2 regions of the Comamonas sp. B-9 genome follow, and region 1 is predicted to be linked to the other one. Evidence: riboswitches for the same ligand, from Rfam matches in the RefSeq annotation. Region 1 holds a riboswitch; the other holds the start of a gene.
The links. Region 1 has a riboswitch for thiamine pyrophosphate ahead of H928_RS0103345 (long-chain-fatty-acid--CoA ligase). Riboswitches for the same ligand answer to the same signal wherever they lie in the genome.
Positions count from the first base shown of each region.

Region 2: linked by a shared signal. The riboswitch ahead of thiC (phosphomethylpyrimidine synthase ThiC) and the one ahead of H928_RS0103345 (long-chain-fatty-acid--CoA ligase) in region 1 are both predicted to bind thiamine pyrophosphate.

Region 1 is NZ_APCR01000324.1:44,048-55,025, forward strand. It holds gene H928_RS25895 (UDP-glucuronic acid decarboxylase family protein) at 1-395, shown strand, start outside; gene H928_RS25900 (glycosyltransferase) at 325-1,239, shown strand; gene H928_RS0103315 (hypothetical protein) at 1,240-1,842, shown strand; gene H928_RS0103320 (SDR family oxidoreductase) at 1,876-2,661, opposite strand; gene H928_RS0103325 (ABC transporter substrate-binding protein) at 2,663-3,700, opposite strand; gene H928_RS0103330 (ABC transporter permease) at 3,741-4,526, opposite strand; gene H928_RS0103335 (ABC transporter ATP-binding protein) at 4,523-5,269, opposite strand; gene H928_RS0103340 (acyl-CoA reductase) at 5,281-6,783, opposite strand; gene H928_RS0103345 (long-chain-fatty-acid--CoA ligase) at 6,783-7,865, opposite strand; TPP riboswitch at 7,930-8,021, opposite strand; gene H928_RS0103350 (class II aldolase/adducin family protein) at 8,397-9,209, shown strand; gene H928_RS0103355 (ABC transporter substrate-binding protein) at 9,309-10,871, shown strand.
Region 2 is NZ_KE148661.1:33,343-44,320, forward strand. It holds gene H928_RS0122815 (branched-chain amino acid ABC transporter permease) at 1-464, shown strand, start outside; gene H928_RS0122820 (branched-chain amino acid ABC transporter permease) at 474-1,457, shown strand; gene H928_RS0122825 (ABC transporter substrate-binding protein) at 1,537-2,760, opposite strand; TPP riboswitch at 2,948-3,069, shown strand; gene thiC (phosphomethylpyrimidine synthase ThiC) at 3,368-5,302, shown strand; gene H928_RS0122835 (nitroreductase) at 5,442-6,107, shown strand; gene H928_RS0122840 (YitT family protein) at 6,126-6,809, opposite strand; gene H928_RS0122845 (ABC transporter substrate-binding protein) at 6,984-8,201, opposite strand; gene H928_RS29425 (IPTL-CTERM sorting domain-containing protein) at 8,519-10,978, shown strand, end outside.

The sequences.
Region 1 (10,978 bases):
TGAGCGACATGGTTGACGGTTTGCTGCGCATGATGAACAGTGATGTCACCATCACCGGCCCGCTGAACCTCGGCAACCCCGAGGAGATCGATGTGCTCAGCCTGGCCCGAAAGATTGCCGCGCTGGCGGGAAGCGCTGCAGCGCCGGTTTTTAGCCCCCGTCAGCCGGACGACCCGCGCCAGCGCAAACCCGATATCTCCCTGGCCTGGCAGCAGCTGGGCTGGGCCCCCCAGGTCTCGCTTGACCACGGACTCAGCCAAACCTATGCCCAGTTGCAGCGCACAGCCGCCCCTGCCACCGATACCGGCCCAGACCCTGGTGCTGATGCCCTACTACGAGGACACCCTGGCCTGCCAATTTTTGCTGAGAGCGCTGCAAGCACAGCTCGGGCCTGACTGCTTTGTGCTCTTGGTCGATGACTGCTCGCTGCAACAGCCGCTGACCGCCAGCGTACTCTCTGGCGCAGGACTGCCCGGCCGCATTCTGCGCTTGCGCCACAACGCCGGCCACCAATATGCACTGGCGCTGGGCTTGCAGTATCTGGCCCCAGGCCTGCGGCCCCAGCAGCAGCTGGTGCTGATGGATTCGGACGGCGAGGACGCGCCAGAGGCTATTGCCGGTCTGCTAGCCCAACTCTCACAAGGGGCCGGCGCCATCGATGCTGTCGTCGCTGCACGGGGAAAACGCCGCGAGCGCTGGACCTTTGTCGTCTTCTACCGCGCCTACCAGCTGCTCTTTCGCCTCAGCACCGGGCGGGTGCTGGATTTTGGCAACTTCATGGTGCTGTCTGCGTCCGGCGCGCAGGCCCTCGCCACCCGCCCCAGCTTGCCCCTGCATATTGCCGCCAGCCTGCTCGCCAGCGATCTGCGCCTGGGCCGCCAAACCGTGGACCGGGCCAAGCGCTATGCCGGTGCGTCCAAGATGAACCTGTCTGCGCTAGTGGGCCATGGGCTGCGCGCCATCCGGGTGTTCAAGACCCGCCTGCTGCAGCGCCTGTGCCATGCAGCGCTGCTGCTGGCAGGCTTGGCAGCAGTATTGGCCTGGCTCAGCACCGGGCTGGCAGGCTCAGGCCTGGCGCTGTTTGGAGCCTGGGTCTGCACGGCGATGGTCCTGCTCTGCGCGTTGCTGTATGGGCTGCTGGCATCGAAGCTGGGAAACAGCTACCCCCAAGCCGACATGGCCATGGTCGCCGCCGCCATTGACGTGCCAGCACCTGATTGCAAGGCACCGGAGGCCTGAATGAAAAAGCTGTGGTTCGCGCTCCTGTCCTTGCTGGCCTACCCGCTGCTGGCAGCCCTCAGTTATCTGCTCTACATCCGGCTGCTGGCGGTCGATGTGGTGCTTTACGCCGCTCTGGCGGCTGCAGCAGTTGCGCTGGTGCTGCAGGCACTGCTGCTGTACTGCTTTCCGGCCTGGAGGGCCTTCAGCAGCCTGGAGAAATGCCAGCATCTGCTGGTTTGCGCGCTGATGGGCTACACGCTGGCCCTCAGCGTGCCCACGGTGATTGACCGCTCGTTGTCGTTCTACATTCTGGAGAAACTGCAGCAGCGAGGCGGCGGCATCGCGCGCAGCCAGATGGATCTGGTCTTCAAAGACGAATACATGCGTGAGCACCGCCTGATCGACATCCGGCTCACCGAGCAACTGGTATCGGGCACGATACGCATCGATCACCAAGGCTGCGTGCTGTTGACGCCCCGGGGCGAGCGCCTGGCGCATTTCAGCCGACTGTTCCGCCACTATGCTCTGCCGCGCCAGCGCCTGATTGCGGGCAGCTACTCTGCCGATCTGGTCGACCCTTTTGCCCACAGCCAGGCAGCGCCCGACTACCGCTGCCATTGAGTGGATTAAGCGGCTTGGGTTGCCCTCGACCGGTCAGCGCATGACCAAACCCCCATCCACCAACAACACCTGCCCCGTCATAAACCGGCTCAAATCCGATGCCAAGAACAGCACCGGCCCGGCCACATCCTCGGGGCTCGCCAGGCGGCGCAACGGGGTGGCGGCCATCAGCGATTCGCGGAAGGACTCGCGGGTTTGTGCGCTGCCCTGGGTGGGGTAGACGAGGCCTGGTGCGACGCAGTTGACGCGTATGCCAAAAGGCCCCAGCTCACTGGCCAGGTTGCGGCTAAAGCCCACGAGCGACGCCTTGGCCGTGCTGTAGTCGTGGTAGGCGACGACAGGGTGCTCGACCAGATTGCTACTGATATTGACGATGCTGCCCCGGGCGCGCTGGCGCATCTGCGGCAGCACCGCGCGGCAGACATGGAAGGCACCACCCACGGCTGCATCGAACTGCGCCTGGTAGTCGCTCCAGGCCAGTGCATCCAGCGGCTGGCGGCGTTCGGGGTCAAACGCATAGGGGCGCAAGGCGTTGTTCACGACGATGTCGATAGGCCCGGCCTCTTGCGCAATGGCCTGGGCCATCGCGTCCACCGCGGCCGGATTGCCCACATCGGCCTGCACGGCCCAGGCATCACCCCCGGCGGCCTGGCAGGCGGCCACGGTCTGGGCGGCGGCTGCCTCATTGGCCAGGTAGTTCACTGCCACCGTGGCGCCTTCGCGCGCAAAGGCCTGGGCGATGGCCGCTCCAATGCCCCGGCTGGCGCCAGTTACCAACACCACCTTGCCGCGCAGATTCAAAGCACTGCTTGGCTGCATCTCAGGCCCCTGGCAGCCAACGGCTGTCCACCACATCGGCCACCTTAATGGGCTGCTGCACCATGCCCAGCGCATGGTAGGTGTCAGCGCCCTTTTGCAGCGCAGCCAGGTCAAAGCTGCCCAGCGGCGCGGCCTTGCCCTGCACCCGCAGGGTGGGCTGGGCCGAGGCATTGCGCAGCGCAATCACATCGAGGTTGATATCGCGCTGGGTGCCGTCTATCGCGCGCTTCGTGGCCAGGGTCGCGGCCTCTTCGGGTTGGGCGATCATCCAGGCTGCGCTGTCGCGGTAGCCGCGCAAAAAGGCCTGCAGCAATGCCGGCTGCTGCTCCAGCGTCTGCCGGCGCACCACAAACATATCGCTGGAGATATTGAGATAGTCGCGCACGGGCATCACCTGCACGTCGCCCATGCCCTTGCGCAGGCCCACGGCCAGGCCGGTGTCGGTGGCGGCCGTGGCGTCGACCTGGCCTTGCATCAGCGGTGCAAAGTTCAAGAGGCCGGTCACCACAATACGCACATCCGATTCCTTGAGCCCCGCCTGGTGCAGCATCACCAGCAGGTTCTGGCGCGTGCCGCTGGCCAGGCTATAGACGCCAATGGTCTTGCCCTTCAGGTCAGCGGGGCTGCGGATGCCGCTCGAGCGCAGCGACACGACATTGAACACGTTTTGTGGATAGATATCGTAGATGGCGACCAGCTTCTCGCCCTTGTCCAGCGCCATAAAGAACGAGCCCGGGTCGGTAAAGGCCACATCGCCCTGACCGCTCAAAATGTTGCGGATCGCGTCGCCACCGCCCGCACCCGGCAGGTAGGTCAGGTCCACGCCCTGGGCTTTAAAAAAGCCCTTGTCCGGCTCGGCCAGGATATTGGTGATTTCGCTGATCGGCTTGCTCCAGCCGGCCAGGCGGACCTTGCCGCTGACGGGACTTGCAGCGCCCGCTGCGATGCCGGTGCCCGCCAGGCCCAGGCCGAGCAGGCCGGCCGAGGCGCCCAGCCAGCGGCGGCGGGATACGGGATAGGTCAGAAAAGGTGCAGACATCAGCGGTCCTTAAAAAAGCAATCGAGCAAATACCAAAAAATCAACGATGTGGGCCTGCCGGGTTGGCCGCGACCGCATGGCCGCGCAGCAACCAGCGCTCCAGCAGCAAGCAGGCCTGGTACAGCAGCAGGCCCAGCGCCGCAATCAGCAGCAGCGCGGCAAACATCAAGCTGGTGTCCATCATTCCCTGGGAGGAAATCACCACCGCGCCCAGGCCCTGGCTGGCACCCATGAACTCTGCGACGACCGCACCCACCAGCGCCAGCACCACGGCCACGCGCAGGCCCGCCAGAATGGCGGGCAAGCCTGTGGGCAGCTTGAGCCGCACCAACGTCTGCAGCCGGCTCGCCCCCAGCATGCGAAACAGCTGCAGCCGCTGCGCATCGACCTGGCGCAAGCCCGTCAAGGTGTTTTCCATCAGCGGAAAAAAGCAGATCAGCGCCGTGATCAGCACCGTGGGCAGCATGCCAAAACCAAACCACAGCACAAACAGCGGCGCCAGCGCCAGCTTGGGCACCACCTGGCTGACGACCACATAGGGCTTGAGCACGCGCTCCAGCAACACCGACTCGGCCAAGGCCATGCCCGCCAGCAGCCCAAAGGATGCGCCCGCAGCCAGGCCTAGCAGCACGGCCTGCACGGTGGCTGCCACATGCGGCCAAAAGTAGCCTGACGCAAGCCCCGTCCACAAGGCCTGTAGCACCGCCGACGGCACCGGCAGCACTAAGGCGGAAATACCACCCAGGCGCCCTGCGCCCTCCCACACGGCCAGCAGCAGCACCAACAGCGCGGCGGCCCAGAGCCGGGCTTTGAGGATCGGGTTCATGCGCTGGCCCCGTCCATCGCGGCGCGCACCTGGGCCGCATAGGCGTTAAAGGCTGCGCCATGGCGCATGGCCTGGGTGCGCGGTGTTGGCAGATCAATGGCGATATCGGCGACCAGGCGCCCGCCATGCATCAGCGCCACCCGGTCGCCCAGGTACACGGCCTCGTTGATGTCATGGGTGACAAAGAGCACGGTGGTGCCCCTCGCGCGGCAGCTGCGCAGCAGCTCATCCTGCAGCTCGGCGCGGGTGATGGCGTCGAGCGCGGCAAAAGGCTCGTCGAGCAGCAGCAAAGCCGGCTCGCAAATCAGTGCACGCGCCAGCGCCACCCGGCTTTGTTGTCCGCCAGACAACTGGCCCGGATGTTGGTGAATTAACGCAGCCAGCCCCAGCTGGGCCAGCAGCTGCTCGGCCGCCTGGCGGTCCCGCGCGGTGGGCTTGCGCTGCAGCGACAGCGGCAGCAGCACATTGTCCAGCACCGTCAGCCAGTCCAGCAAGGTGGGCGACTGGAACATCACCCCCAGCTGCGGGCCGGGTGCTACCAGGCTACCGCCAGCCCGCACAATGCGGCCCGCCTGGGGCTGCAGCAGGCCGGCGACCAGCTGCAGCAAGCTGGTCTTGCCGCAACCACTGCGGCCCAGCAGGCAGTGGAACGCGCCTTGCGCCATCTGCCAGCGCACGCCATCCACGACCGGGGCCTGGCCCGGGTAGGCAAAGCTGAGGTCCTCGATATCAATCCATGCCATCGCGCCGCCCTTCAGTCTGCGTAACGCGCCAGCGGCTGCGCAGCGGCCTCGGCAGCGGCATCGATCTCGGTCATCCGCACCAAGTCGAGCAGGCTAAAGCGCCCGTCATGGTGCCAACCGGCCTCGGGCACGCCCATGGCACCCAAGGCGCTGATGCGGGTAACGCCGGCGGCGCCCAGCAAGCCCGCCAAACGGTACAAATCCTCAGGGCCCACGGCCAGGCCGGCGGTCTGCAGGTAGTCGCGCGGGGCTGCCACCAAGGGCAGCACCTGCTCCAGGCTGTCCACCCCCACCACCACAATGCTGCGGTAGAGCGCCGTGGGCGCCAGCGGCTCCAGGCTGTCGCTATAGGCCACGCTCCAGGGCGCATCGGCCGGGCCAATCAGCTGGGGGGCGGCGCCATCATCGGCCGGCGCGCGCCACTCCAGCGACTGCTGCCAGCGCGCCATGCCGGCGCCCTCTTCCAGATCAAGCGGGCGGCGCGCAAAGCGCTGCTGCAGATTGGCCAGCTCGGCGGCCAGGTAATCGGCAAAGGCGCGGGGTGAGACCGTGGCGCCCCGCTCTACATAAAACACATGGGGCGAGTAGCAGCCCTGCTGGTCATAGCGCATGACATCCCAGGCGGCCAACCGCGCATGGGCTGGCGCTTTGACGGCATCCAGCGCCGCCCTACCCACCATGCCAAAACCCAGCTTGTGGCCATGGGGCAAAAATCGTGTCGTTACCGGCAACTGCTGGCGCAGCGCGGCCAGGGTCTGGTTGCTGCCATAGGCCATCACCGTATCGGCCTCGGCATACAGCACTTGCGCGCCCTCTGCGCTGTCGCCCGTCTGCGCGCCGCCGGGCCACCAGACCACGGCCAGGCAGTCGGCCAATGGGGGATGTACTTCCGCCAGCAAGCGCGCAAACCAGCCGGCAAACAGCGGCTCGGCACTGGCCAGCTTGCCCAGGCTGGGCGCTTTGACGAGCAGGCCGCAGACGAGGCTCCACAGCGACAGCGCCGGCACATTGCCGGCCCAGCTGTGCAGCAGCAGGCCCGGGCCATAAGCGCGCACGGCCCCGCCTTTGGTGGCAGGCACAAAGCCATCAAGTACACCAGGGTTGGCAAAATCCTCGCCGATAAAGCGCCACAGCTGGGGTGCCCTGAAAGTCTTGAACAGGCCGTTGAGCCCCAGGCGCACCATCGCCGCGTCATAACCGCAGACCAGCGGCAGGCAGGCGTCGATCTGGCGGCGATAGGGGTCGGCGGGGTCCAGCAGGCGGGCGATGGCGCGGTCAATCGCCGCCACAATCTCGGCCAGTGGCATCGGCTGCAGCTGGCGCTGCGCGGCGGCGCGCACCCGCTCGGTGAGGGCCTGCATCTGCGCGCCGGTCAGCACCGGCACCTCGACCTCCAGCTGGGCGCCCGCGCGCTCAAACACCAACACCTGCCAGCGCACCTGGTTGTCATCCAGGCCCGGCAGGTAGCCGGCCCGTAGGCGCCCGGCCATGCGCTCAGAGGCTTGCGGCTCCATCATGCACGCGCCGCTTGTACAAACTCATCCACAGCCAGCGAGCAGCCCTTGGCAGCAGCCCCTTCGGCCCGGCCCAGCAGCAAAAAGCCGTCACCGGCCCAGAGGCCCACGTCTTCGGTCAGGATGGTGCTGACCGCGTTGTAGTTGGCCAGGTCGCAGTGCACCAGAATGCCGCGCTCACCCGGCGCCACGCTGCGGCCGCTGACGGGCTCGACCAGGCGCGAGCGAATCCAGTGCGGGCCGGATTTGACCGAGGGCAGCGTGGCATTGCCGTTGTCGTAGAACTGGGTGCTCAGCTCGGTCATGCCATACATGTTGATGCACAGCTCGGGCGGCACGCCCAGCAGCTCGGTGAGGCCCGCATAAAAATCGGCCAAGGGCAGCTCACGCGACTGGCCCTTGTAGCCGCCGGTGTCCAAGATGCGGCTGCCGGCCGGCAACTGAAAGCGGCGGCCCTGGGCGCGCAGCGCATCCATCACATGCACGAGGCTGAAGCTGGCGCCCAGCAGCGCATAGGGCTGGCCGCTGCGCTCAGCTTCTTCCAGCACGGCGCAGAGCCCGGCCATATCCAGGCCCTCCGGCCCCAGAAAGTAGCGGCTCTCCGGCGTACCAAAGCTCGACTTGGCCAGCGCCAGGTAATGCGCCAGCGAGGAGTTGGGCATGGCCGCCTCATCAGGGAACAGGATGCCCATCGGCATGCGCGCGGTGCCCTGCATGAAGCGGGTGGCGAAGTGCTGCTGCATCGACAGGTCATACACCTGCAGGGCAGGATGAAAATGCCGGCCCCGTGCGGCGCGGCCGGTGGTGCCGCTGGTCATGAAGACGCGTTCGGTCGGCGATGGCGCCTCGCTGCGCAGCTCCAGCGCCTTGAAGGCATCGATGGGCACGGCCGGGATATCGCTCCAGGTCTTGACCGTGCGCGGGCTCGCGCCACGGCGCTGGCAAAAGCTGCGGAACGGCGTATTGGATGCGTATTGGTAGGCAAAAAGACGCAGCGCGAGCTGGTCAAACTGGTCATCGGTGCAGCCATCCATTGCGATGAATGCAAGCAGGTCTGCGACCAGCGTATCGGCCTTGTCCATGGAATTCCTTCGAGAGCGGTGAGGTCATGCTCCGAAGGCTCCCCCCATGCGCGCAAGGCGCCCCTGGCAGGGAGTTGGCTCTTCTTCCGCCGGAATGACCCGGTTCAAGTTCTCGGGTGTAGATCTCAGCACTGGCGTGCACCCCGGAGCAGGCGCCATCTTACCCCAGGGCTGCTGGGTTACCGCCATCCACACTGTCAAGCCAAGGCCTGCACCACGGTCAATCCAGCCACCGGCGCCAAGCCCAAACCAGGGAAAACACCAGGGCCACCGCGATGGTGCAAGCCGCCGACGGCGCAGTCGCGCATGCACCAAGCCAAGGCATTCTTTGCGGATTCCTGCACCATATCCAGGCAACGCGATAGCCACGTAACCCATTGTGGTGCTTTGCAAATTTTCTGCGCCAGGTCAAAGCGCGCATGCTGGAAATCACCTAGTCCACAACCCTTTCCATCGGCGATTCAGTCTGTTAACTTATGTCCTGTCGACAGACGACTGTCGCTAGACGACATAAATTTAACGAGGACAACAATGCTTGCAATGGCTGATGCCGACGTCCAATCCGGCTACGACAAACCGCATACCGAGAGCGAACAGCGCGTTCGCGAAGACCTGGCCGCCGCCTACCGCCTGATGGCGCATTTCGGGATGGACGACAGCATCTACACGCACATCTCGGCGCGGGTGCCAGGCCGCACGGACCAGTTCCTCATCAACCCCTTTGGCACCCTGTTCAAGGACATCACGGCCAGCTCGCTGGTCAAGATCGATGCCGAAGGCCGCATCGTCGAAGACACGCCCTACGAGGTGAACCCCGCCGGCTTTGTGATCCACAGCGCCGTGCATGCCGCGCGGCATGACGCCGCCTGCGTCGTGCACTCCCACACCGAAGCGGGCGTGGCGGTCTCTTCACTGCAATGCGGCCTGCAGCCGAGCAACCAGTGGGCGCTGCAGTTCTACAACCGCGTGGCTTATCACACGTTTGAAGGCATCGCGCTGGATCTGCACGAGCGCGAGCGCCTGGTCGCCGACCTGGGCAGCACGGCCAAGGCCATGGTGCTGCGCAACCACGGTCTGCTCACCTTGGGCCACAGCGTGGCCGAGGCCTTCATCCTGATGCTCAACCTCGACCGCGCCTGCCGCGTGCAGCTGGCCATCCAGTCCAGCGGCCAGGCCATCAACCCCGTGCCGCCCGAGGTCTGCGAGCTGACCGCCCGCCAGTACGAAAGCGGCGACACCGATGTGATGCCCGGCCAGCCCAAGCGCGCCGACCCGCATGAGCGCGAATGGCAGGGCCTGCTGGGCTTTTTGCAGCCGCCCGGCCGCAGCCACTACCGCGACTGAGGACCTCTCGACCCTTGCATGCCGCCGCCTTTGCGGCCCCACCGCCGCAAGCCCGCCCGGCCCAGGCACCCCTCGATACCAAGACAGGAAGCAACCATGATCAATCGGCGTGAACTCATCTCCTACAGCCTGGCGGGAGCCGGCCTCAGCATCGCGGGCGTGCCCATGGCGGCCTTGGCGCAGCAAACCAAGGGAACGATCAATGTGATGGTGCAGCCCGAGCCCTCGGGCCTGATGCTGGGCATCGTGCAAAACGGCCCCACCCAGCTGGTCTCCGGCTATATCTACGAAGGCCTGCTGCGCTACGACGAGAAGCTGGAGCCGCACGGCCTGCTGGCGACGGCATGGAACCGCTCGGACGACGGCCTGACCTACACCTTCAAGCTCAAGTCCGGCGTCAAGTGGCACGACGGCAAACCCTTCTCTGCCGATGATGTGGTGTTCTCGGTCGATAAGTTTCTGCGCAAGACCCATGCCCGCCTGCGCGCATCGCTGGAGCCGCTGGAGAGCGTGCGCGCCATTGATGCCAACACGGTGGAGTTCAAGCTCAAGTACCCGTTTGGCCCATTCATCAGCCTGTTCGACACCGGCTCGATGCCGATGATCCCCAAGCACATCTACGAGAACACCGACTACGCCACCAACCCGGCCAATGCCAAGCCGATCGGCACCGGCCCCTTCAAGTACAAGGAATGGGTGCGCGGCTCCTATATCCAGCTGGTGGCCAATGAGCTCTACCACACCAAGGGCGAGCCCATGGTGGAGAACCTCTACTTCCATATCATCCCGGATGCGGCCTCGCGTGCTGCGGCATTTGAATCGGGCAAGGTCGATGTGGTGCCGGGCGGTGCGGTCGAGTTCTTTGATGTGGCGCGCCTGGCCAAGCTGCCTGGGGCTGCCGTCACCACCAAGGGCTGGGAGTTCTACTCGCCCCATTCCTGGCTGGTGCTCAACAACCGCAAGGCGCCCTTTGACAACCCCAAGTTCCGCCAGGCCGTCATGTATGCGATGGACCGCGAGGCCATGGTCAAGGTTGCCTGGCAGGGTTTTGCCAAAACGGCGGCCGGCCCCTTCAACCAGCATGTGAAGTTCGCCTCTGACGATGTCACCAAGTACCCGCGTGATCTGAACAAGGCCAAGGCCTTGCTCAAGGAAGCCGGCTACAAGGGCGAAACCGTCAAGCTGCTGCCGCTGCCTTATGGCGAATCCTGGCAGCGCCTGGCCGAGATGATCCGCCAGAACCTGATCCAGGCCGGCATCAAGGTGGAGACCACCGGCACCGATGTGGCCGGCTGGAACCAGCGCACCGCCGAGTGGGACTTTGACATGGCCATCATCTATGTCTACCAGTACCCCGATCCAGCATTGGGCGTGGCCCGGACCTACACCAGCCACACGATCGCCAAGGGTTCGCCCTTCAACAACATCGAAGGCTATGTCAACCCCAAGGTGGATGCACTGTTTGATGCTGGCGCCAAGGCGCTGACCGATGCCGACCGCGCCAAGGCCTATGCCGAGGTGCAGAAGATCCTGACCGAAGAGGTGCCGGTGGCCTGGTTGCATGAGATCAACTTCCCCACGCTCTACCGCACCAAGATCAAGAACCCGATCAGCTCCGGCGTGGGCTTAAACGACAGCCTGAGCCGTGCCTCCATAGGCTAAGCATTGCTTGCGGCCCCGGCCGCAGCGCCTCTCTTCTTGCTGAACTCTGCACGCAGCCAGCCCCCACTGGCGCGTGCGGGATGGCAGCGCTTTTGTCTCGCTCCAAG
Region 2 (10,978 bases), on a different contig from region 1:
GCGTGATGCTGCTGCCCAACTACCGCATGTGGGTGGTGGTGGCCTCGCTGATCGTCTGCTTTGCCACCTGGTATGTGATCGAGAAAACCCGCCTGGGCGCCTACCTGCGTGCCGGCACCGAGAACCCCCGTCTGGTCGAGGCTTTCGGTGTCAACGTGCCGCTGATGATCATGCTGACCTATGCGTTTGGCGTGGGCCTGGCCGCCTTTGCCGGCGTGCTGGCAGCGCCCGTCTACCAGGTTACGCCGCTGATGGGCCAGAACCTGATCATCACCGTGTTCGCGGTGGTGGTGATCGGTGGCATGGGCTCCATCATGGGCGCCATCGTCACCGGTCTGGCACTGGGCGTGATCGAAGGGCTGACCAAGGTCTTCTACCCAGAAGCCTCGGCCACCGTCGTGTTCGTGATCATGGTCATCGTGCTGCTGGTGCGCCCGGCTGGCCTGTTTGGCAAAGCGAAGTGAGGTGAGGGGATGAATTCCAAGAAGTTTGCCAAACTGGGGTATGGGTTGCTGCTGCTCGGCATGATCGCTGCGCCGTTCATGGGGGCCTACCCTGTGTTCGTGATGAAGCTGATGTGCTTTGCGCTGTTCGCCTGTGCGTTCAATCTGCTGCTGGGCTACACCGGTCTGCTGTCCTTTGGCCATGCCGCCTTCTTTGGTGGTGCGGCTTACGTCACCGGCCATGCGATCAAGGTCTGGCACCTGACGCCGGAGCTGGGTATTTTGTTCGGCGTGGCGTTCGGCGCCTTGCTGGGTGTGGTGTTTGGCTGGCTGGCCATTCGCCGCCAGGGGATTTATTTCTCGATGATCACCTTGGCGCTCGCCCAGATGCTGTTCTTTGCCTGCCTGCAAATGCCCTTTACCGGTGGTGAGGACGGCCTGCAAGCGGTGCCGCGCGGCAAGCTGTTTGGCGTGCTGAGTCTGGAGAGCGACTGGACCATGTACTACGTGGCCCTGGCCATCGTGGTGCTGGCCTTCCTGCTGATCATGCGCACGGTGCATTCGCCTTTCGGCCAGGTGCTCAAGGCCCTGAAGGAAAATGAGCCACGTGCCATCTCGCTGGGCTACGACGTCAACCGCTTCAAGCTGCTGGCATTTGTCATCTCGGCTGCGCTGGCCGGTCTGGCCGGTTCGCTCAAGACGGTGGTGCTGGGCTTTGCGACCTTGACCGACGTGCACTGGACGGCATCGGGCCAGGTCATCCTGATGACCTTGGTGGGTGGCCTGGGCCTGCTCTCTGGCCCGATCGTCGGCTCGGCCGTGATCGTCGCGCTGGAGAACAAGATCGGCGATATCGGCACCTGGCTGTCGCGCCTGACCGGCGTCGAATGGTTCAACACCTTGGGTGAGTCGGTGACCATTGTGACCGGCCTGATTTTTGTGATCTGCGTGCTGGCGTTCCGCCGCGGCATCATGGGTGAGTTGATTGCCTTCATGGACCGCAAGAAGAAATAGCGGAGGCTTGCAGACCCGCCCAAGTCAAAGACCCGCATTGCGCGGGTCTTTGTTTTTGGGGAGGGCGGGGAGGGCGGTCTTACTTCCAGAGCTTGCAGCTGGATTCGGCCTTGGTGGTCCAGACTTCGTCGGGGCTGAGCGTCTTGAGCACCTTGAAGTAATCCCAGGCGCCTTTGGACTCGGCCGGGGCCTTGACCTGCATCAGGTACATCTCATGGGCGTAGCGGCCATCGGGGCGGACAACGCCCTTGGCATAGAAGTCGGACAGGGGCTCGGCCTTCAGCGCGGCCATCACCTTGTCCGAATCGGTGGACTTGATGCGGTCGGCCGTCTTCAGGTAGGTCATCATCGCCGAGTAATCGGCCGCCTGCAGCGAGGTGGGCATCTTCTTGAACTTCTCGAAGAAGCGGTCCGAGAACTTGCGGCTTTCCGGGTTCAGGTCCCAGTGCCAGCTGTCGGTGAACATCAGGCCTTCGGTCTGCTTGAGCCCCAGGCTGTGGATGTCCGAGCTGAACAGCAGCATGCCAGCGAGCTTCATGGTCTTGGTCACGCCAAACTCGCGCGCGGCCTTGATGGTGTTGATGGTGTCGCCACCGGCATTGGCCATCGCCAGAATCTGGGCCTTGGAGTTCTGCGCCTGCAGCAGGAAGGACGAGAAATCCGAGGCATTGATCGGGTGCCGCACGGCGCCCACCACGCGGCCACCTGCGGCCTTGATCACCTTGGTGGTATCGGCCTCCAGCGCATGGCCAAAGGCGTAGTCGGCTGTCAGAAAGAACCAGTCCTTGTCGCCCAGCGCCACAATGGCGCCGCCGGTGCCCTTGGCCAGGGCCACGGTGTCATAGGCATAGTGCACGGTGTAGGGGCTGCACTGGTCATTGGTCAGCGCCGAGGTGCCCGAGCCGTTGACGATGATAAGGCGCTTTTTCTCCTCGGCCACCTTGGCCATCGCCAGGCCGGTGCTGGAGGTGGTGCCGCCCACCAGCATCTGCATGTCGCGCTGGTCAAACCATTCGCGGGCCTTGGAGGCGGCCAGGTCGGCCTTGTTCTGGTGGTCGGCCACCATCAGCTCCACCGGCTTGCCCAGCAGCTTGCCGCCAAAGTCATCAATCGCCATCTGCAAGGCCAGCGCCCCGCCCTTGCCATCGACATCGGCATAGACGCTGGACATGTCGGTGATGAAGCCGATCCGCACCTTGTCTTGCGCCAGCGCACCTTGGGCGAGCAGGGCCAGCACACAGCCAGCGGCAGCGGCCGCAATCGCGCGTCGCCGGTGCGGCCGGGCAGAACGCAAAGAGGGCATTGCAGGAACATTCATCGGAAGGTCTCCTTGTTCAAATAGACAGGCGTGCAGTGCGGCTGCCAGGTGCGGCGCACGCGTGGGCTGCTGCGCCCCGATGGTTGCAGGCTGCTTGGCGCGCGCCTACTGGGGTAAGCACCAGCGCGGCGCAAAAACGGGGCTGCGCGCGCGGCGCGAAGCGGCTATACTGCTCGCAGCTCCGGGGTGTGCGAAAGCGCTGAGATGCCAAAGGCAGTTGCAAGACTGCTGAGTAGTGAACCCGACGAACTTGATCCGGTTCATGCCGGCGGAAGAAGAGCGGGACCCTGAAAGCACAGCGGTGGAAGGCAGGCAGCGTTGCATGGCACGCGCCTGTGGCCACCTGCCACGCACACCCCAGGCGCCTCGCGCACTGGGGTTTTGTCTTTTTTGGGGACGACACCTGTCAGCGCGCAACAGGTGCCGCCATGGCCAGCCAACAGCGGCCCTGGCACCACGCACAGCACGGCCGGGCCGGGGTGTAGTCGATGGGCGTGTTGCGGCCAAGCAGCCATGCCTGGCGTGTTGCAGCAGAAGAGGGCCGGCACGTCTCGGAGCGTTCGATGAAATCAACCGCTTTGAGGAGACTGCCATGAACGCCCCTGAGTCCCTGTTCATCCCCGCCACCGGTGATGCCCCCGATGCCGAACGCTTTAGCGAACTGCTGGCCCAATCGCGCCAGCCTTTTCCCGCGTCGACCAAGTCCTATCTGGCCGGTGCCATCCACCCGCAGCTGCAGGTGCCGGTGCGCGATATTGCGCTGACCAATGGAGAGCAGGTCAGCGTCTACGACACCTCGGGCCCCTACACCGACCCGGCCGTGGCCATCGATGTGCGCCAGGGCCTGCCCGCGCTGCGTGCCGAATGGATCGCTGCGCGCGGCGACAGCCAATACTATGTGGGGCGCCAGCGCGTGGCGCTCGATGATGGCGGCAAGCGCGGCGAAGAAGACCTGCGCGTGGCCCAGCTGCGGGCCGAGGCCGCTGCATTGCAGCGCCAGCCGCGCCGCGCCAAGAGCGGCGCCAACGTGACCCAGATGCACTATGCACGCAAAGGCATCATCACCCCCGAGATGGAGTATGTGGCCCTGCGCGAGAACGGCCGCCGCGAATGGATGGCCGAGTACCAGCGCGATGCCGCGCGCGAGGCACGGCTGGCGGGCAACAGCCTGGGCGCGGCCATCCCCAAGATCATCACGCCCGAGTTTGTGCGTGAAGAGGTGGCGCGGGGCCGGGCCATCATCCCGGCCAATATCAACCACCCCGAGATCGAGCCGATGGCCATTGGCCGCAACTTCAAGGTCAAGATCAATGCCAATATCGGCAACTCGGCCGTGACCTCGAGCATCGAGGAGGAGGTCGAGAAGCTGGTCTGGGCGATCCGCTGGGGTGCGGACAATGTGATGGACCTGTCCACCGGCAAGAACATCCACACCACGCGCGACTGGATCGTGCGCAACTCGCCGGTGCCCATTGGCACGGTGCCGATCTACCAGGCGCTGGAGAAGGTGGGCGGCGTGGCCGAGGACCTGACCTGGGAGATCTTCCGCGACACCCTGGTGGAGCAGGCCGAGCAGGGCGTGGACTATTTCACCATCCATGCCGGCGTGCGCCTGGCCTATATCCACCTGACGGCCCAGCGCCGCACCGGCATCGTCTCGCGCGGCGGCTCCATCATGGCCAAATGGTGCATGGCCCACCACCGCGAGAGCTTCCTCTACACGCATTTCGAGGATATCTGCGACATCATGAAGCAGTACGACGTGAGCTTCTCGCTGGGCGATGGCCTGCGCCCGGGCTGCGCCTCGGATGCCAACGACGAAGCCCAGTTTGCCGAGCTGGCCACCCTGGGTGAGCTGACCCAGCTGGCCTGGAAGCACGATGTGCAGACCATGATCGAAGGCCCCGGCCATGTGCCCATGCACATGATCCAGGCCAATATGACCGAGCAGCTCAAGCACTGCCATGAGGCGCCGTTCTACACCCTGGGCCCGCTGACCATCGACATCGCGCCGGGCTATGACCATATCGCCAGCGCCATCGGCGCAGCGATGATCGGCTGGTTTGGCACCGCCATGCTGTGCTACGTCACCCCCAAGGAGCACCTGGGCCTGCCCGACCGCGATGACGTCAAGCAGGGCATCATTGCCTACAAGATTGCAGCGCACGCAGCCGATGTGGCCAAGGGCCACCCGGGGGCCCGGGCGCGTGACGATGCGCTCAGCCAGGCGCGCTTTGATTTCCGCTGGGAGGACCAGTTCAACCTGGGGCTGGACCCGGACACGGCCCGCGCCTTCCATGACGAAACCCTGCCCAAGGACAGTGCCAAGGTGGCGCATTTCTGCTCGATGTGCGGGCCCAAGTTCTGCTCGATGAAGATCACGCAGGAGGTGCGCGAGTTTGCCAAGAACCAGGGCGTGGCCGAAGAGCAGGGCATTGCCGTGGGTATGCAGGCCAAGGCGGCGGAGTTCAACCGGGCGGGCGGCGATTTCTACATCCCGATCGCCAGCGACACCACGGCCAGATAAGGACGCGGCGGGCGTTGACCCCATGCGGCCACCACCTGGTGGCCGCATTGGCGCCTCGGTGTCAGCAGCATTTGCTGCGCTGCACTAAACTGCGGACTGCCATCTGCCAGCCCCTTTCAACGCCAGAAAGCCCTTTGCCATGAACGTCACGCAAGCCATGAAAGAGCGCCGCTCGGTGCGCGCCTTTTTGCCCAAAGCTCCCTCTGCCCACGAGGTGCACAGCCTGATCGCCGATGCGGCCCAGGCGGCATCGGGCGGCAACCTGCAGCCCTGGCGGGTGGTGGCGCTGGCGGGCCATGCGCTGCATGAACTGACTGATGCGATAGCGGACGCGCAGCCGTTGCCCGAAGGCGGTAACAACTACACCTACCCGCCCAACCTCTGGGAGCCGTATCGCACGCGCCGCTTCAAGAATGGTGAGGACCTGTACAAGACCATCGACATTCCGCGCGAGGACAAGGCCGCGCGCCTGGAGCAGCTGGCCAAGAATGGCCGCTTCTTTGGCGCCCCGGTGGGCCTCTTGGTGTTTGCCGACGAGCGCATGGGTTATGCGCAGTGGGTGGACCTGGGCATTTATCTGCAGTCCCTCATGCTGCTGGCCACCGAGAGCGGCCTGGCCACCTGTGCCCAGGGCTACTGGCGCCGCTATGGCGACACGGTGGAGCGGGTGCTCAAGGCGCCAGAACCTTACCGTGTGGCCTATGGCATTGCGCTGGGCTATGAAGACCTGTCGGCGCCCATCAACAGCCTGCGCGCCGACCGCGCACCCTTTGGCGACTGGGCGCAGATGCGCGGGTTTGACTGAAGCTGCTCAACGGGAGCATCAGACCGCGATATAGCGGTCCTTGCGGTGGTTCATCGCCACAATCAGGTTCAGGATGACGGCGCCTGCAATCGACCAGGCGACCGACACGGCCGGCACCAGCCACAGCGCGAAGGCCACGATGAGGCAGTCCAGGCCCATCTGCACCTTGCCGGCCGACCAGCCATGGCGCTCCTGCAGGTAGAGCACCAGAATGCCAAAGCCGCCCAGGCTGACCCGGTGGCGGAACAGAATCAAAAAGCCGGTGCCCAGCAGCACACCGCCAAGGATGCCGGCCAGCGGCTGGGACACATAGGAGATGGAAAGCAGCGCCGGCAGCAGCTCGGTGAGCCAGGACGTGGCCACCACCGCGATAAAGGTCTTGACCACAAAGGCAGTGCCCATGCGCTTGGCCGCCAGCCAGTAGAACGGAAAATTCAGACAGAAGAACAGCAGGCCCAGATCGGTGCCGGTGGCGTAGTGCCCCAGCAGTGCAATGCCGGCAATGCCGCCGGTCAGCAGCCCCGCGCTTTTGTACAGCACCAAGGCGGTAGAGATCAGCAAGATGCCGACCGCCATCGCGATGCCATCCTCCAGCCAGGAATGGCCGGAGGAGCCGGTCTTGAGCGCCCAGCGGAATTTGTTGGAGGTCAGTTGGCTCACGCGCGCAAAGCCTGCGCTGGCAAAGAGGCGGTATCGGGTCATGGGAAGAGGGCAAGCAAGAGTCCTGCCAGCTTGGGGCGCAGCGCATGCCCCCACTCTGACCAGGCGCAAGCAAAAGGCGAGATAGCCCTTAAATATAGGGCTAACCCTTATCCCTCAAACCCTGCCGAGGATTGGCGCAGCCCGGCTGCAGGCTGCTTTTCCCGGTTCAGTCGCTTACTTCCAAATGGGGCACTGGGCCTCTTGCTTGCTCGCAAACAGCGTCTCGCCCGGCAGCGCCTTGAGCAGCTTGAACGAGTCATGCTTGCCCTTGGACTCCTCAGGCGTCTTGACCTGCAGCAGGTACATGTCATGCACATAGCGGCCATTGGGCTCGATCTTGCCCTTGCCGAACATGTCGTTCAGCGGCATAGACTTGAGGGTCTGCATCACCTTGTCGGCATCCAGGCTCTGCGCCTTTTCCACGGCCTTGAAGTAGCTCATTGCCGAGGAGTAGTCGGAGGCCTGCAGCGAGGTCGGCATTTTCTTGGTGCGGGCGTAGTAGCGGTCGGTCCAGGCGCGGGCCTCGGGCGAGCGGTCCCAGTACCAGCTGTCGGTGAACATCAGGCCACCGGCGAGCTTGAGGCCCAGGCTCTCGACCTCATTGGCGAACACCATCAGCGCCACGGGCTTCATCTTGGGCGTAATGCCAAACTCGCGCGCCGCCTTGAGCGCGTTCATGAAGTCACCGCCGGCATTGGCCAGGCCCAGGATCTCGGCCTTGCTGGCCTGCACCTGCACCAGGTAGGACGAAAAATCGTTCGCATGGAAAGGCGCACGCACCGATTTGACGATCTGGCCGCCCTGGGCCTGCACCACCTGGGTCACATCGGCCTCCAGGGTGTGGCCAAAGGTGTAGTCGGCGACCAAGAGTGCCCAGGTCTTGGCGCCTTGCTCTGACACCGCCCGGCCCGTGCCGCGCGCAATGGCCGTGGTGTCGCTGTTGTAGTGCACCCAGTACGGCGAGCACTGGCTGCCCGTCAGGTTGGAGGAGTAGGCGCCATTGATCAGCAGCACGCGCTTTTTCTCATTGGCCACCTGGCCCATGGCCAGCGCCGTCGCGGTGTTGGTGCCGGCAATCAGCAGCTGTACATCCTGGGTGTCGACCCATTCGCGCGATTTGGTCGAGGCGATATCGGCCTTGTTCTGGTGGTCGGCCGACAAGAGCTCGATCGGGCGGCCCAAGAGCTTGCCGCCAAAGTCCTCGATGGCCATCTGGATAGCGGTCACGCCGCCCTTGCCATCGCCGTCCGAATACTGGCTGGACATATCGGTGAGAAAACCCAGGCGCACCGGCGCTGGTGCCTGTGCCTGGGCCGTGCCGGTGATCGCGCAGCAGGCGAGGGCACAGGCGCTGAGCGCGGGCCGAAAGCGCAGGGAGGTTGGGGTTGACATACGAGACTCCTTTGTTATGGGTTGCTTTGGTGGTGCAACAGCCATGCTAAGAGCAGATGCCAGATGGCGACAGGGTAGAAGCCGCGGCGCCGCGCCGCGGTTGTCACCCACGTTACCGGGCGCGCTGTGCAGAGGAATATTTGATAAGTTAATAAATACAAATAAATACCAAATAACACATAGGAATATTTGTCCAGAGGGCATGCTGCTGTAAGAGCGGCTCTGTCAAATCTTCTTCATCAGGATGTCACCCGCCGTTGCAACACTCCCGCCTTTCTTTTGGGATCCCTATGCGACGCTTACCCCTTGTGGCCGCCATGGCCTCTTTGCTCATCCTCACCACACAAACCACGCCAGCGGCAGATCTGTCGGTGCAGACCCCCGCTGGCCAGGCACTAGAGGCCAAGCTGGCCGCCGCTGACCCGCAAGGCCAGGTCTATGCTGAGCATGTATTCAATGACCCGGCAGCGACCAAGCTGCCTGATGGCTGGCGCCCAGCCTCATGGAATAAGGGCACGGTGACTATGGATGCCAGCACCGGCAATCTGCTGATCAACGGCAAGGCCAATGACACTGCGATGACGGCAGTCCTCCTGCCTGTGGAGCTGGAGAAGCTGTCCAACTACCGGGTGGATGTGGAGTTCAGCTTCGAGCAGCAGAACAACGCCACGCGCTGGGGCAGTGTGATGTACCGCACCTCGCCCGCCACAAATTCTCCGGCGCACGAGCCCTACTACCAATTTGCGATTCGCCAGACGGCCACGGCCAACAATGGCACCGAATTTGCGCTCCGCAAGGCGAATGCCTGGTCGGTGCAGGGCACCAAGCCCTTTACCGAGGCGATCAGCGCCGCGAAAACCTATACCGCCAGCGTCGTGGTCTATGGCAACCGGGTGCGCCAGTACCTCGATGGGGCCTTGCTACACGATACGGTGATGACGGCCGACATGGCCAACGGGGGCATTGGCATGTCGACTGCCGGCCTCGTCATGCGTGTCAAAAGCATCAAGGTGACCGAGCAGATCACGCCACTGCCTGAGTTCGATATGCCCGTGGCCGTGCAGGACGCCGGCAGCGCAGCGGCAATGGCACCCACCCTGGTACAGGCGGCAGAAGGCCTGCAATCGCTGGCTGGCACCGGCGCCAGCAATGCGCTGTGGACGCTGGACAGCGCCCTCAATCTGCTTGACGCCAGCGGCGCCACGGTGGGTACGCTGGCGGCCTACTTTGCCCAGCCCAACCGCAACACCATTCCGCTGTTGCGCATCCAGGATGCAGCGACCCTGAATGCGCTGGTGACCTTCTCCGACCAGGTGCACAATCTTGCCGACCTGACCTTGCTGTCCAGCGATGTGGCACTGCTCAAGCAAGCCCGCGTGGCGCTGCCCAAGCTGCGCACAGCGGTGGATTTCAGCGAGCGCAAGCTGACCACGTCCAAGGCCGATCTGCTGACCATCGTGGGCGATACCAACCGGGCGGGCGCCAAGATCGCGATCCTGCCCGAGGGCCTGACAACCCGCGCATTTGTCGCCCACCTGCAGCGCCTGCTGATCACGGTGTGGAGCAATGCCGAGGCCGCCACCCCCGAGCAAGCAGCGAAGGTGCTGGTCAGCGGTGTCAACGGCGTCGTCTCTGCCAACAGCGCCGCCTACGCCGAGGTGCTGCGCAAGCTGCCCGCCAACACCTTGCTGCGCAAGCCGCTGGTCATCGGCCACCGGGGTATGCCCAGCCGCGAGGACGAGAACACGCTGGAAAGCGCCAAGGCGGCAGTGGCTGCCGGTGCCGATGCCGTGGAAAACGACATCTACATCACCACCGATGACCACCTGGTCATCATGCATGACGCGACAGTAGACAACACTACCAATGGCACTGGAGCTATCGAGAATATGACGCTGGCGCAGGTTAAAGCCCTTGCCAGCAAAACCAAGGGCTACAAAGTGCCCACCATGCGCGAGTACTTCCAGGCCTTCAAGAACAATCCGATCACCCATGTGATCGAGCTCAAGAGCAGCAACCCGCGCATCATTGCCCAGCTCAAGAAGGAAATGGCCGAAGAGGGGGTGGCGGACCAGTCGGTTGCGATCTCCTTCATTGCCGACCAGCTCAAGCGCAGCGGCGAGCAAATGCCCGAGCTGACGGGCGGTTTCCTCAACAGCATTGCCGACAGCGCCGATGTGCCGGCCAGCGTACGCAATGTGCTGGAAGCGACCCAGGCCAACTCCTCGACCTTCAACCCCAGCTACACCGCCATTCGCCAAAGCACGATGGAAGCGGCCAAGCACCGGGGCGTGACCTTCTGGCCCTGGACAGTGAATACGGCCACTGACTTCTACAAGTACTACAGCTGGGGCACCAACGGCATCACCACCGACCACGCCTACCTGGCCAGCAACTTCCCGGTCGAGATCGCTGCCCAGCCCCAAACGGGCGCACTGGCCTTGAACGAGCCGCTGAGCCTGGGTGTGACCCTGACCACCCAACTGCGTGCGCAAAGCGATGCTACCGCCACCGAGCTGGTATACCTGGGCGGTACCGCTACGGCAGTGCCCGATGGCAAAGGAGGCCTCAGCTTCAGCAGCGCAGGCACGGCCATCGTCATGCCCGGCTACCGCTACCAGATGGATGGCACCTACAGCTATGTGATCATGGGCCAGCCGCTGACCCTGGTGGTGGGCGATGGCAGCGATGGCGTGGTGGGCACACCCAATGCACCTGCTGCCGGTCATGTAAGCTGCAGCAGCGCTGTGCCCGGCCAGACCAGCACCTGCGCCGTG